DNA from 3 places in the Vogesella sp. genome. Region 3 is predicted to be linked to each of the others. Evidence: predicted binding sites of a transcription regulator. Region 3 holds the regulator's gene; each other region holds the start of a gene.
What was found. The regulator sigma-54, encoded in region 3, starts transcription at its own class of promoters, with help from an activator protein. The targets are predictions, from matches to a motif close to CTGGCACGCTTCATGCTT.
Positions count from the first base shown of each region.

Region 1 (4,335 bases), on a different contig from region 3:
TCGGTAACGCTGAGGGCGGCATTACATTTTTGCTGCCGCAGCCACTGCCGCTCGCGCGCGGCATCGACACGGGCGCGTACTGCGGCACTGTCTTCCGCAGCAGGCAAGACTTGCAGCTCTTCTAGCGTCAGTGCACCGACCTCCACCATCAGGTCGAAACGATCCAGCAAAGGGCCAGACAGTTTACCGCGATAGCGGCTGACCTGCTCGGGCGTGCAACGACAAGCACGGCGCGGATGCCCAAGGTAACCGCAAGGACAAGGGTTCATGGCAGCCAGCAACTGGAAACGGGCAGGAAAGCATACCTGACGCGCTGCGCGCGATATATGAATCTCGCCGGTTTCCAGAGGTTCCCGCAGCACCTCCAGCACCTTACGGTCAAACTCGGGCAACTCGTCAAGAAACAGCACGCCATGATGCGCCAATGTGATCTCGCCAGGACGAGGGTCAGAGCCACCGCCAACCAACGCTACGGCTGAAGCAGTGTGGTGCGGATGGCGAAAAGGCCTTACGCACCAAGAGCGGGCATCAAAACCGCTACTCGCCAATGACTGCACAGCAGCACTTTCTAGCGCTTCATCCTGGTTCATCGCCGGTAGAATACCTGGCAAGCGTGCGGCCAACATCGATTTACCGGTACCAGGCGGCCCCTGCATCAACAGATTATGCCCCCCGGCTGCGGCTACTTCCAACGCCAGTCTGGCCAAGCCCTGCCCTTTGACCTCTGCCAGATCCGGGTACGCACTGGCCAGTATTGGCGGGATGTCTGCCTCCAACACAGGCAAGCGCACCACGCCAGCCAAGTGCGCACACACTGCCTGCAAATTATCTGCCGCCAGCACCTGAACACCTTGCACCAATGCGGCCTCACTGGCACTCAAACGGGGCAGGATAAAACTGCGACCGCTGCCACGCGCGGCGGCAACCATAGCCAACGCGCCACGTACCGGCCGCAACTCGCCGCCCAGCCCCAACTCGCCAGCCAATTCGTAAGCATCCAGCGCCGCTACAGGCAGCTGACCGTCTGCAGCCAATAGGGCTATAGCAATCGGCAGATCGAAACGTCCAGACTCCTTGGGTAAATCGGCAGGTGCCAGATTGACCGTAATGCGCCTGGCAGGAAAATCAAAGCCGGACTGCACGATGGCGGCACGCACCCGCTCCTTACTTTCCTTAACCTCAGTATCCGGCAGCCCCACCAAGGTAAACGCCGGCAAACCGTTGGCGAGATGTACCTCCACTGCCACTTCCGGTGCGCTTACGCCGGCAAGCGCCCGGCTGACACACACCGCCAGTGACATGGCGATTATTCCCCGCTGGCCGGCGTAGCTGGTGCGGTGGGCTCAACCGGCGCCGGCTGCGGCTCCAGCAAGGCCAGGCGCTTTTCCAGTGCCTCCAGTTGGGCACGGGTCTGCGCCAGCACTTCCTGCTGAATATCAAACTCCTCACGGGTCACAAGGTCCATGCGGCTAAAAGTCGCCGCCATCATGGCCTTCACGTTTTTTTCCAGATCCTTGGCAGGACTGGCAGCAATGGTTTCGGAAATTTTATTGCTGATTTCGTCGAACAGTTTTTGGCTAAGCATGATGCAACCTTGTAATTGGCATGAGAAACAGGGGAAGTTTAGCAAAAAAGCCGCGACACCTGCAGGCAAGCGTTTGCACCAAGAAGGCGCAATAGCAGTAACGGCTTATAGATTCCATTATTACTTATCGAATAAAAGCAGCACTGAGACGGCAAATCATTGAAAAGAAAACAAAATATGGTTCTGGCACAGTTCATGCATAGGCGAAATTGTCACACTCTCATTACCTAACTGAGCAGCAAGGAGCCGTCATGAAACTGGTTAGCGCCATTATCAAGCCCTTCAAGCTTGACGAAGTCCGTGAAGCCCTCTCCGCCATGGGCGTACAGGGTATTACCGTCACCGAAGTAAAAGGCTTTGGTCGCCAAAAGGGCCATACCGAACTGTACCGTGGAGCTGAATACGTGGTGGATTTCCTGCCCAAGGTGAAGCTGGAAATCGCCATCAGCAACGAACTGCTGGATCAGGTGGTAGAAGCGATCGAAACCGCCGCGCGCACAGGCAAGATCGGCGACGGCAAGATCTTCGTGTACGACCTGGAACAGGTAGTGCGTATTCGTACCGGCGAAACCGGTGCCGACGCGGTCTGAACATAAGAAGAAAGGGATCAACATGAGCAAGAAACTCCTGACCTTGGCCGCACTTGGCTCACTAACAACCGCCCTACCTGCTTTTGCTGATGGCGCCCCCACGCTGGTAGCAACCAGTGCCATCAGTGCCGGTGATACCGCCTGGATGATGACCTCTACCGCGCTGGTACTGTTTATGACCATTCCTGGTCTGGCTTTGTTCTACGCTGGCATGGTTCGTAAAAAGAACGTGCTGGCGACCTTGATGCAAAGTTTCGCCATCTGTGCACTGATCACCGTGCTATGGACCGTTATCGGTTACAGCTTGGCTTTCACTCCGGGCAACAGCCTGATCGGGGGTCTTGACCGCGTCCTGCTGGATGGCATGGTATTTCTTAAGGATGAAGGCAAGCTGACGGTACACCCGCTCGCTGGCACCATCCCGGAAGCGGTATTCATGATGTTCCAGATGACGTTTGCCATCATTACCCCGGCACTGATCACCGGCGCTTTTGCAGAACGTATGAAATTCTCCAGCATGCTGGTATTCATGGTGCTGTGGTCGCTGATCGTATACGTACCAGTTGCACACTGGGTGTGGGCGCCGGGCGGCTGGATGTTTGACCATGGCGTGCTGGACTTTGCCGGTGGCACTGTCGTACACATCAACGCCGGTATCGCAGGCCTGGTAGCTGCTCTGGTACTGGGTAAGCGTGTCGGTTTTGGCCGCGAAGCCATGCCCCCGCACAACCTGGTGCTGACGCTGGTAGGTGCTTCGATGCTATGGGTAGGCTGGTTCGGTTTTAATGCCGGCTCGGCTGTAGCCGCTGACGGCCGCGCAGCCATGGCCATGGTTGCCACCCAGGTTGCTACCGGCATGGCCGCCCTGTCGTGGATGGCAGCAGAGTGGATTGCAAAAGGTAAACCGTCGGTACTTGGCATTGTTTCCGGTGCCATCGCAGGTCTGGTTGCCATTACCCCGGCTGCTGGTTTCGTGGATGCGAAGGGCGCACTGGCCATCGGCCTGATCTCGGGTGCCCTGTGCTACTGGAGTGCTACCTCGCTGAAACACATGCTGAAGTACGACGATTCGCTGGATGCTTTCGGTGTACATGGTGTCGGCGGCATCATCGGTGCACTGCTGACTGGCATCTTTGCCGTGAAGGAAATCGGTGGTGTAGAAGGCGATCTGATGACTCAAGCCATCGGCGTGGTGGCCACTGCCATCTACTGCGGCATCGTCACCTTCATTCTGCTGAAGCTGATTGACGTGATCATGGGTCTGCGCGTCAGCGAAGAAGAAGAGCGCGAAGGCCTGGACGTGGTTCTGCACGGTGAGCGTGTGGAATAACATTACCAGTGGCTGCTGTGCGGCCAACCTGGCAAGCCGGCCCTTGTGGCCGGTTTTTCATTGCCGATGCGCTGCCCAGCAAACAGCACGATACTGCCGTACACAAAACAACCCCCGCTTGCACCGCAAACGGGGGTTGTTTTGCCTTGGCCGCCTTGTAGCTGCGCTAGCCGGGGGGTTTAGCTGCGGCGGCCAGGGAAAGTGATGACTTTGGCACCCTTGGCGTCATCATCGCTAGCCGGTGCTTGCGCTACCGGGCTGACAGGCGATACCGGTTTGGCTACTGGCTTTTCCAGTTTCTCCAACTCGAACCCCATCCCCTCACCAGAATCACGCGAGAAAATGGACAATACATTGCCTACCGGAATCCAGATCTCGCGCGAAACCCCGCCAAAGCGGGCCGAAAACGAAATCCAGTCATTGTCCATGTTCAAGCCTTGGGTAGCACCATAGCCGACATTGAGCACGATTTCATTGTTCTTCACGAACTCCATCGGCACCTGAACGTTTTCATCGACCCAAACCACCATATAGGGAGCCTGCCCCTGATCAGTACACCATTGGTGAATGGCACGGATCAAATAAGGGCGGGTACTGACTGTCATGGCAACTCCTCGCTGGTTGGATAACGCTTATTTGCGCATGGCCTTTTCGGCCGGGGTCAGCGAATCGATGAACGACTGGCGCTGGAACAAACGCTCGGCATACTTCAGGATAGGCGCCGCATTTTTGCCCAAGTCGATACCGTAATGTTCCAGACGCCACATCAGCGGTGCAATCGCCACGTCGATCATGGAAAAGTCATCACCCAGCATGAACTTCTGCTTGGC
Region 1 is NZ_JBKBHK010000003.1:97,103-101,437, forward strand. It holds gene ACK4FZ_RS04940 (YifB family Mg chelatase-like AAA ATPase) at 1-1,301, opposite strand, end outside; gene ACK4FZ_RS04945 (accessory factor UbiK family protein) at 1,307-1,585, opposite strand; gene glnK (P-II family nitrogen regulator) at 1,837-2,175, shown strand; gene ACK4FZ_RS04955 (ammonium transporter) at 2,198-3,505, shown strand; gene ACK4FZ_RS04960 (ClpXP protease specificity-enhancing factor) at 3,685-4,110, opposite strand; gene ACK4FZ_RS04965 (glutathione S-transferase N-terminal domain-containing protein) at 4,138-4,335, opposite strand, start outside.
Region 1: glnK (P-II family nitrogen regulator) is a predicted target of sigma-54. The motif match lies at 1,769-1,786, and genes of this name have one in related genera.

Region 2 (4,335 bases), on a different contig from region 3:
CTGTGGTGTAGGTGCGGGCGTACAGCAAGGCCAGTTGGCGCGCGCTGAGCATGGTGAGGTTCAGCGCCTCGACTTTGTGGCGGTCCAGCGCAAACAGCCCGTGTTCGTGGCTGCGGTCGAGCAGCACACGCTTGAAACCGTTGTGGATCAGGATGGACAGGTGCTGTGCCAGCAAGGCAGCACGACGGGCACGGCTGTGGCTGGTGAGCTCGCCGGGGCGTGCTTCGGCCTCTAGCACTGGCAGCAAGCGGTCTTGCGCTTGCAGGTACAGGCGCAACAGTTGCAGCCGGCTGGACGGTGGCAGCTTGATGCAGTTCAACTGTGCCAGCGCGTCCCGTATCAGCTGCGCACAGTCGAATGGCTGGGTGTAGGGCAGGTGTTGCAGCCAGGCGTCCAGTTGATCGGGGTCGCACATCACCATGACCGGGTCAAGGTGAGGTGCGTGTAGCGACAGGTTGAGCATTGCATCTAGTCAATATGAATATGCAGGCAAGTATATAAAATCTGGCAGTAGCAAGGCCATGACTATCTACGGCAGTGCCGTCTCTTTACCACAGCCCGGGCTTGTGCCTGCGGCCAACTCGTTCAGTGTGGCCAGGCTGGCTTGTACCAGTTGCAACATCTGTGCCTCCTTGATGATGTAAGGCGGCATGAAGTACACCGTTTTGCCGATCGGGCGCACCAGACAGCCGCGTGCCAGCATGGCCTGGAAGAAGGCGACGGCAAAGTCGCTGCGCGGGCTGTCTACATCAAAGGCCCAGATCATGCCCTGGTGCCGGAAATGCCTCACTGCCGGGTGGGCGGCGAGCGGTGCCAGGACCTGGCTGAAGCGTTCGGCGGTGACACGGTTGCGGGCCAGCACGTTTTCATCGTCGAAAATGGCCAGTACTTCCAGCGCGGCACGGCAGGCCAGTGCGTTCCCGGTATAGCTGTGCGAGTGCAGAAAACCACGGGCGACGTCGTCGTCGTAGAACGCCTGGTACACGCTGTCGGTGGTGAGCACGCACGACAAGGGCAGGTAGCCGCCGGTGATGCCTTTGGACAGGCACAGGAAGTCTGGCGTGATGCCGGCTTGCTGGTAGGCAAACAGGGTGCCGGTACGGCCGAAGCCGGCGGCGATTTCATCGGCAATCAGGTGTATCTGGTAGCGGTCACACAGCGCACGGGCTCGCTGCAGGTAGGCGGGATGGTACATCGCCATGCCGGCGGCGCCTTGTACCAGCGGCTCGACGATCAGCGCGGCAATCTGGCCGTGTTCGGCGGCCAGCAAGGCTGCCAGCGCGTCGGCAGCACGCAGCGCGTAGCCTTCGGCGCTTTCACCGTCTGCGGCCAACCTGGCGTCCGGGCTGGGCACGCGGAAGTTCTGTTGCAACAGCGGGGCATAGGTTTGCGAGAACAGCGGCACGTCGGTGACGGCCAGCGCACCCGCGGTTTCGCCGTGGTAGCTGTTTTCCAGGCTGACAAAGCGCTGCTTGCTGCCTTGCCCGTGGTTGCGCCAGTAATGGAAGCTCATCTTCAGCGCGATTTCGGTGGCGCTGGCGCCATCAGAGCCATAAAACGCGTGCCCAAGGCCGGACGCGGCTGCCAGCTTCTCGGACAGCTCTACCACCGGCTGCTGGGTAAAACCGGCCAGGATCACGTGCTCCAGCGTATCCAGCTGGTCCTTGATGGCTTGCTTGATGCGCGGATGGTTATGGCCGAACAGGTTTACCCACCAGGAGCTGACGGCATCGATATAGCGCTTGCCGTCAAAATCTTCTAGCCAGATGCCATCTGCCCGGGCAATGGGGACGATGGGCAGGGTTTCATGGCGTTTCATCTGGGTACACGGGTGCCATACAGCGGCGCGGCTGCGGGCCAGCCATTGATCGTTGTGCGAGGTCATGACGAATCCGGCAAAGACAGGAATGCCGGATGCTACCACGCCCGCTCCATGGCGCCGGAAGTGACGAAAATTGTCAGTACAGGCGCAAGATGGTCACGCATTGCGGCAAGCGCATCGTGATAGCAGCGGAATTCGGTGCTGGCACGCCATTTGCATTTACCCCGCCACGACTAACCCGGAAGCAATGCTCCCTCATCATGCACAGTGGCAACAGGCAAAGTGGCTTTACCCTTATCGAGCTGATGATCGTGGTTGCCATCATCGGCATCCTGGCCGCCATCGCCATCCCGGCTTATCAGGATTACACCCGCCGTGCCTATATCAGCGAAGCACTGGTTGCCGCCAGCGCCGCCAAAGTGGCGATGGAGGAGTACCATGCTACCAATAATGTCTGGCCGGCCACCAATGCCAGCGCTGGCATTGCCGATGCCACTGCCAGTCGTGGCAGCAGTATCGCCAGGCTGGAGATCCAGGCTTCCGGTAACGTCAGCATGATCAATATCGAACTCAGCAGCAAGGTCGCATCGGGTGCGCATGTGTGGCTGGTGCCGCAGGAGAACACCTCGGGTGCTTACCGCTGGGTGTGCAGTGGCGACAGCGACCTAGCGAGAGTACTACCGTCCAACTGCCGAGAATAAGCTTACCCACCCGGCCACATGGCCAACTTGATTACAACCATGGAGTGTTCACTATGAAACGCGTACAGCAAGGTTTTACCCTGATCGAACTGATGATTGTGGTCGCCATCATCGGTATTCTGGCTGCCATTGCTATTCCGGCTTACCAGGATTACACCCGCCGTGCCCACGTGTCGGAAGGCCTGAACCTGGCAGCAGCAGCCAAGACCGCTGTAACCGAGTTTTTCTCGACCAATAATGCTTGGCCGGCAAATAATGCCTCCGCTGGCTTGGCTGCCTCCGGCAGTATCACTGGCAATGCTGTTAGTGCTGTCAATGTAAACGCTTCGCAAATCACCATTACTTACAATAATCGTGTTTCTGATGGTGCTACCTTGGTACTGCAAGGTACCGTTAGCGGTGGTTCGATTACTTGGGCTTGCACTGACGGTACTATTGCCTCCAATATCCGCCCGACCAACTGCCGCTAAGCCGTCATTTGCTTAGCTGAGTTGTCCCAATAAGGGGGTGTTTATCACCCCCTTTTTTATTGCGAGTCAGCATGTTGCGTCATCCGCTTACCCTGGCACTGGTGTGTATCTTTGCTTTGCCATTCTTCAACTTTGCCCGCTACAGCCCGCTGCAAGACTGGTGGACCAATGCCATAACGCTGGGTTTCATCAGTAGCGGGCTACTGATTGCCGCCTGGCGCTTGCGCGGGCAGTCCGGCCGCACCGTGCAAACAGTGTGGTTTCTGCCGGCATTCCTGTTGTGGTGGCTATTGCTGTGGGCGGGTAGCCTGCTGCGCTATCAATGGCAGCAAGCCGGCATGCTGCCGTTTGAATTGTTCGGCCTGCTGTTGGCGGCACTGGGTGCAGTGTTACTGGCGCATGAACAGCAGCGCCTTGGCCGCTCGCAACTGGTGACCGCCATTGCCTGGTCGATACTGTTGGGGGCGGCGCTGCAGGCGCTGATCGGTACCAGCCAGATGGCGGGCCTGGCGCCGCAGTCCAATGGCTGGCTGTTGTCCAGCGGTATGGAGATCATGGGCAATATCGGCCAGCGCAACCAGTTTGCCCATGTACTTACCTGGGGCATGCTGGCCGCTGCCTATCTGTATTCGCAACGGCGCTTGCCTGCGTGGCTGACTATTGCGTTGTGCCTTTACCTGTCGTTGCTATCGGCCTGGTCTGGCGGGCGTCTGCCTTTGGCTTACGCTGCCGCCATTGCGGTACTGGGTGTGTTGATGCGCGCCCGTCTGCCGCAGTCGGGTATTGGCAAGGCACTGCTATGGGCTGCGGCCAGCATTCTGTTGTTTCAGTTCACTGGCAAGTATCTGGCGCAGTGGCTGTTCGCGGTCGATATCGGCTCAGGGCTGGACCGCCTTAACGACGCCGGTTTTGGCGCCCGCCGCCGGGTGGAGTGGGACAAATGCTGGCAGATTGTTACTACCTATCCGTGGCTGGGCACGGGTGTTGGCGGCTATGCCTACCAGTCGGTATGGCTGGAAGCGTTTGGCGGCTATGGCCGGGTACCGGAAAGCAGTCTGTTTACCCATAGCCATAATCTGGTGACCCAGCTGCTGGCCGAGACTGGCGTACCGGCTACTTTGCTGGCGGCTGCCGTCGTCAGCTATTGCCTGTGGCCGTACCTGAAGCGGGAAAATGCCAGCGCAGAAAATGCCTTCTTGCTGGGTATGGCGGCTGTGACGCTGGGGCATTCGATGTTCGAATACCCGTTGTGGTACCTGCCGTTCAGTTTTGCGTTCTTTACCATCCTGGCGCTGTCGCCGCGCCCGCCGCTCACGCTGGCGTTACGAGCGTCGATGCGCCG
Region 2 is NZ_JBKBHK010000002.1:234,537-238,871, forward strand. It holds gene ACK4FZ_RS03670 (hypothetical protein) at 1-415, opposite strand, end outside; gene bioA (adenosylmethionine--8-amino-7-oxononanoate transaminase) at 530-1,885, opposite strand; gene ACK4FZ_RS03680 (pilin) at 2,083-2,523, shown strand; gene ACK4FZ_RS03685 (pilin) at 2,577-2,993, shown strand; gene ACK4FZ_RS03690 (Wzy polymerase domain-containing protein) at 3,065-4,335, shown strand, end outside.
Region 2: ACK4FZ_RS03680 (pilin) is a predicted target of sigma-54. The motif match lies at 2,024-2,041, and genes of this name have one in related genera.

Region 3 (4,335 bases):
TGTACAACCGCCGTAATGGCGAAGGCCAGTTCGACGGCAACGTCAATCTGGTACGCCAGGCGCGGGCCGACCAGCGCGCCGTCTACCTGCAAACCGCCACCCTGCAGCTGAACACTCAGACCGGCATTATGCGCAACCAGGCGCCGGTCGCTATAGACGATGGCCTGTCACGCATCCGCTCCAACGGTTTTTACTACAATCACCCGGCTGGACAACTCAAACTGCTGTCCAGCGTAAGGATTACCTATGCACCATAGATTGCTGCTCGCGCTGCTGCTGAGTGCAACCGCCCCCGCTGCGCTAGCCGAAAAGGCAGACAGCAGCAAGCCGATCGAAGTCAATGCCGACAGTGCTGCGCTGGACCAGAAACAGGGCGTCAATGTCTTTGAAGGCAATGTGGTGATTACCCAGGGTACGCTGAGCTTGCGTGCCGACAAAACTGTCACCACCCGTGATGCCAGTGGCCGCCAGAAACTGGTTGCCACCGGCAACCCGGTGCACTTCCGCCAGAAGCTGGACGGCCAGACCGAGTACGTTGATGGCCGTGCCGCACGTGTCGATTACGACTCTGCCAGCAACACTGTCATCCTCACCGGGAAAGCGGTAGTCACCCGCGGCAAAGACATGGTGGCTGGCGAGCTGATCAGCTACAACACCGTGACCGAGGTGTACCAGGTCAAAGGCCAGGGCGCGACCAGCACGGCGCCCAAGGGCAGGGTCACCATTATTCTGCAGCCGCAGGAGAAGCCATGACTCATAGCCGGCTAAGCATCCAGCACCTGAAGAAGACGTTCAAGAAACGTACCGTGGTGCGTGACGTATCGATGGACATCGCCAGCGGCGAGGTTATTGGCCTGCTGGGCCCCAACGGCGCCGGCAAAACCACCAGTTTTTACATGGTGGTTGGCCTCATCGCTGCCGAAGCCGGCGAGATCCTGCTGGATGGCAACACCATTACCCATTTGCCCATCCACAAACGCGCCCGCTTGGGCCTGGGCTACCTGCCGCAGGAAGCGTCGATCTTTCGCAAGATGACGGTAGAAGAAAACATCCAGGCGGTACTGGAAGTCGCCGGCCTGTCCGGCGAAGCACTGGACAAAGAACTGCAGCTGCTGCTGGACGACCTCAATATCGGCCACTTGCGCGAAACTAACGCCATGGCGCTGTCCGGTGGCGAACGTCGCCGCGTGGAAATCGCCCGCGTATTGGCCACCAAGCCGCGCTTCATCCTGCTGGACGAACCATTTGCCGGCGTGGACCCGATAGCCGTAATCGACATCCAGAAAATCATTTCCTTCCTGAAAGAGCGCGGCATCGGCGTGCTGATTACCGACCACAACGTGCGCGAAACACTGCGCATCTGCGACCGTGCCTACATCATCTCCGAAGGCCGCGTACTGGCCTCCGGCTTGCCGGACGAACTGGTCAACAACGAACAGGTTCGCCAGGTTTACCTGGGCGAGCATTTCCACCTGTAAGCGAAATGAAGCAAACCCTCCAGCTCAAAGTCAGCCAGCAACTCACGCTCACCCCGCAACTGCAGCAATCGATCAAGCTGCTGCAGATGTCCACGCTGGAGCTAGCCAGCGAACTGGAACGCTATCTGCTGGACAACCCGCTACTGGAACGCAGCGACGGCAGCGACAGCCCCAATGGCGACGCAGAAGCACCGGTAGCGGAAAGCAGCAATGACACTGCAGAAGACCGTAGCCAGGACAGCATGGAGCTGTCCGACTGGGGCAGCGGCAGTGGCGGTGGCAGCCATGACGGTGACGACGAGTTCGACCCGATACTGAACGCGCCGTGCCGCCCCACCCTGCGCGAACACCTCACCGCGCAAATGGGCGAAACCCAGCTGGGCCGGCGCGACAGCGCGCTGATGGCGCTGCTGATCGACGAGCTGGATGAAGACGGCTACCTGGTTACAACGCTGGAAGACATCGCTGCGGAACTGCCGTTGGAGCTGGATGTCGAGGTAGAAGAGCTGGAAACGCTGCGCAAGCTGATGATGCAGTTCGAGCCCGCCGGCATCGGCAGCCGCCATCTGGGCGAGTTCCTGTTGTTGCAGCTGACAGCACTGCCCGCCAGCACGCCGTCGCTGCCGCTGGCGCGTACGCTGGTGGCCGAACATCTGACGCTGCTGGGCAACCGAGATTATGCCCGCCTGAAAAAACTGCTGGGCCTGGGCGAAGCTGAACTGCGTGCTGCCCACGCCCTGATTGCCACTTTGCGCCCGCGGCCAACCAGCGGTTTTGACCAGGGCGAGACACATTATGTGGCGCCAGACATCCATGTGGTACGGCGCGGCGGACGCTGGGTTGCCCAGCTAAACCGGGCATCGGTGCCAAAACTTCAGGTAAATCAGCTGTATGCAAACATGCTGCAGCAAAAGGATAGCAGTCACAACCTTTCAGGGCAGTTGCAGGAGGCCAGATGGCTGGTAAAAAACATCCAGCAACGGTTTGACACTATCCTGAAAGTGTCGGAATCTATAGTCGAAAGGCAGCAAGCGTTCTTTGAACACGGTGAAGTGGCCATGCGCCCGCTGATCCTGCGCGATATCGCAGACGAGCTGGGATTGCATGAATCCACCATTTCCAGGGTGACGACGCAGAAGTACCTGCTGTGCAGCCGCGGGCTGTTCGAGCTGAAATACTTCTTCGGCAACGCACTGGAAACGGACAGTGGCGGAGAGTGCTCTGCCACCGCCATCAAGGCGCTGATCCGCCAGATCATCGATGCCGAAGACAGCAAGAAGCCGCTGTCGGACAGCGCCATCGCCGACAAGCTCACGGCACAGGGCATACAGGTTGCCAGACGCACTGTCGCCAAGTATCGTGAAGCTATGCAGATTCCGCCAGTTAGCCTTCGCAAGGCCCTATAGCAGTGCCAAAAACACCGGTGCGGCCAGCCCGACCGCACCGCTAACAGAAGGAGTCAGGGTATGAACCTCAAAATTACCGGTCTGCACCTCGAAGTTACCCCATCCATCCGTGAATACATCGAGAGCAAACTCGAACGCATCACCCGCCACGTCGACAATGTGATTGGCATTACGGTGACGCTATCGGTAGATAAACTGGTACAAAAAGCGGAGGTCAATGTGCATCTGGCAGGTAAAGACATCCATGTCGAATCGGAAGAAGCTGACATGTATGCCGCCATCGATACACTGATGGACAAACTGGACCGCCAGGTTCTGAAGTTCAAGGAGAAACAAACCGAGCATCGCGTCAGTGCACAGCAGATCAGTGCCGAACTGTAAGGTGATGCAGTAACTTTAACGGGAGCCAGTGGCTCCCGTTTTGCATTGGTGCACGCGGGCAGGAATTCTATTGCCGGCGATGGGTCTGAAGCCATAACACGTGACATCCCCCACAACGACTGTACCGCACACCCTGCTGCCCTATTGCAAACAGCAGACTCGGCGTAGAATGGCGGACGGTTTTTTCTGGCAAATGCAAATCATGAGCTTGATCGGCAAGATTCTTCCCCAGCAGAACGTGCTGGCCGATGTGGATGTATCCAGCAAGAAGCGCCTGTTCGAACAGGTAGGTTTGTTGGTGGAAAACAGTCACGGTATCGCGCGCAGCGAGATCTTTGACAGCCTGTTTGCCCGCGAGAAGCTGGGCTCCACCGGCCTGGGGCAAGGCGTGGCCATCCCGCACGGGCGGGTCAAGGGTCTGAAAGAAGCCACCGGCGTGTTCATCCGCCTGGCCAGCCCTATCCCGTTCGACGCACCGGACGGCAAACCGGTAAACCTGCTGTTCGTGCTGCTGGTACCGGAACAAGCGACCGACTTGCACTTGCAGGTGCTGTCCGAGCTGGCCCAGCTGTTTTCCAGCCGCAGCCTGCGCGACAAGATGGCAGTATGCGATACCGACACCTTGTACGCCCTGCTGACCGGAAACCCCGCCCATGCCTAATATCAGCGTGCGCCGGCTGTACCAGGACAACAAACACAAGCTCAGCCTGAGCTGGGTTGCCAGCCGTGCCGGGTCGGACAACCTCATTTCCAACGAGGAACAGCGCCCGACACAGGCACTGGTCGGCCACCTGAACTTCATCCACCCCAACCGGGTGCAGGTACTGGGCCTGGCCGAATCCGAATACCTGAACAAACTGGAACAAGCTGCCGCCCGCACCGCACTGGACCAGCTGTTCCACAAAAACATGGCTGTGGTCATCGTGGCCAACGGCCAACCGGTGCCGCGCCTGCTGCAAGATTACTGCCAGACCCACAATGTGCCGCTGATGAGCACGCCACTGGAAAGCCCGTACCTGATGGACGTGCTGCGCATCTATCTGGCGCGCGCGCTGGCGGTGTCCACGGTG
Region 3 is NZ_JBKBHK010000005.1:249,402-253,736, forward strand. It holds gene lptC (LPS export ABC transporter periplasmic protein LptC) at 1-257, shown strand, start outside; gene lptA (lipopolysaccharide transport periplasmic protein LptA) at 247-753, shown strand; gene lptB (LPS export ABC transporter ATP-binding protein) at 750-1,478, shown strand; gene ACK4FZ_RS08680 (RNA polymerase factor sigma-54) at 1,484-2,884, shown strand; gene hpf (ribosome hibernation-promoting factor, HPF/YfiA family) at 2,945-3,265, shown strand; gene ptsN (PTS IIA-like nitrogen regulatory protein PtsN) at 3,468-3,926, shown strand; gene hprK (HPr(Ser) kinase/phosphatase) at 3,919-4,335, shown strand, end outside.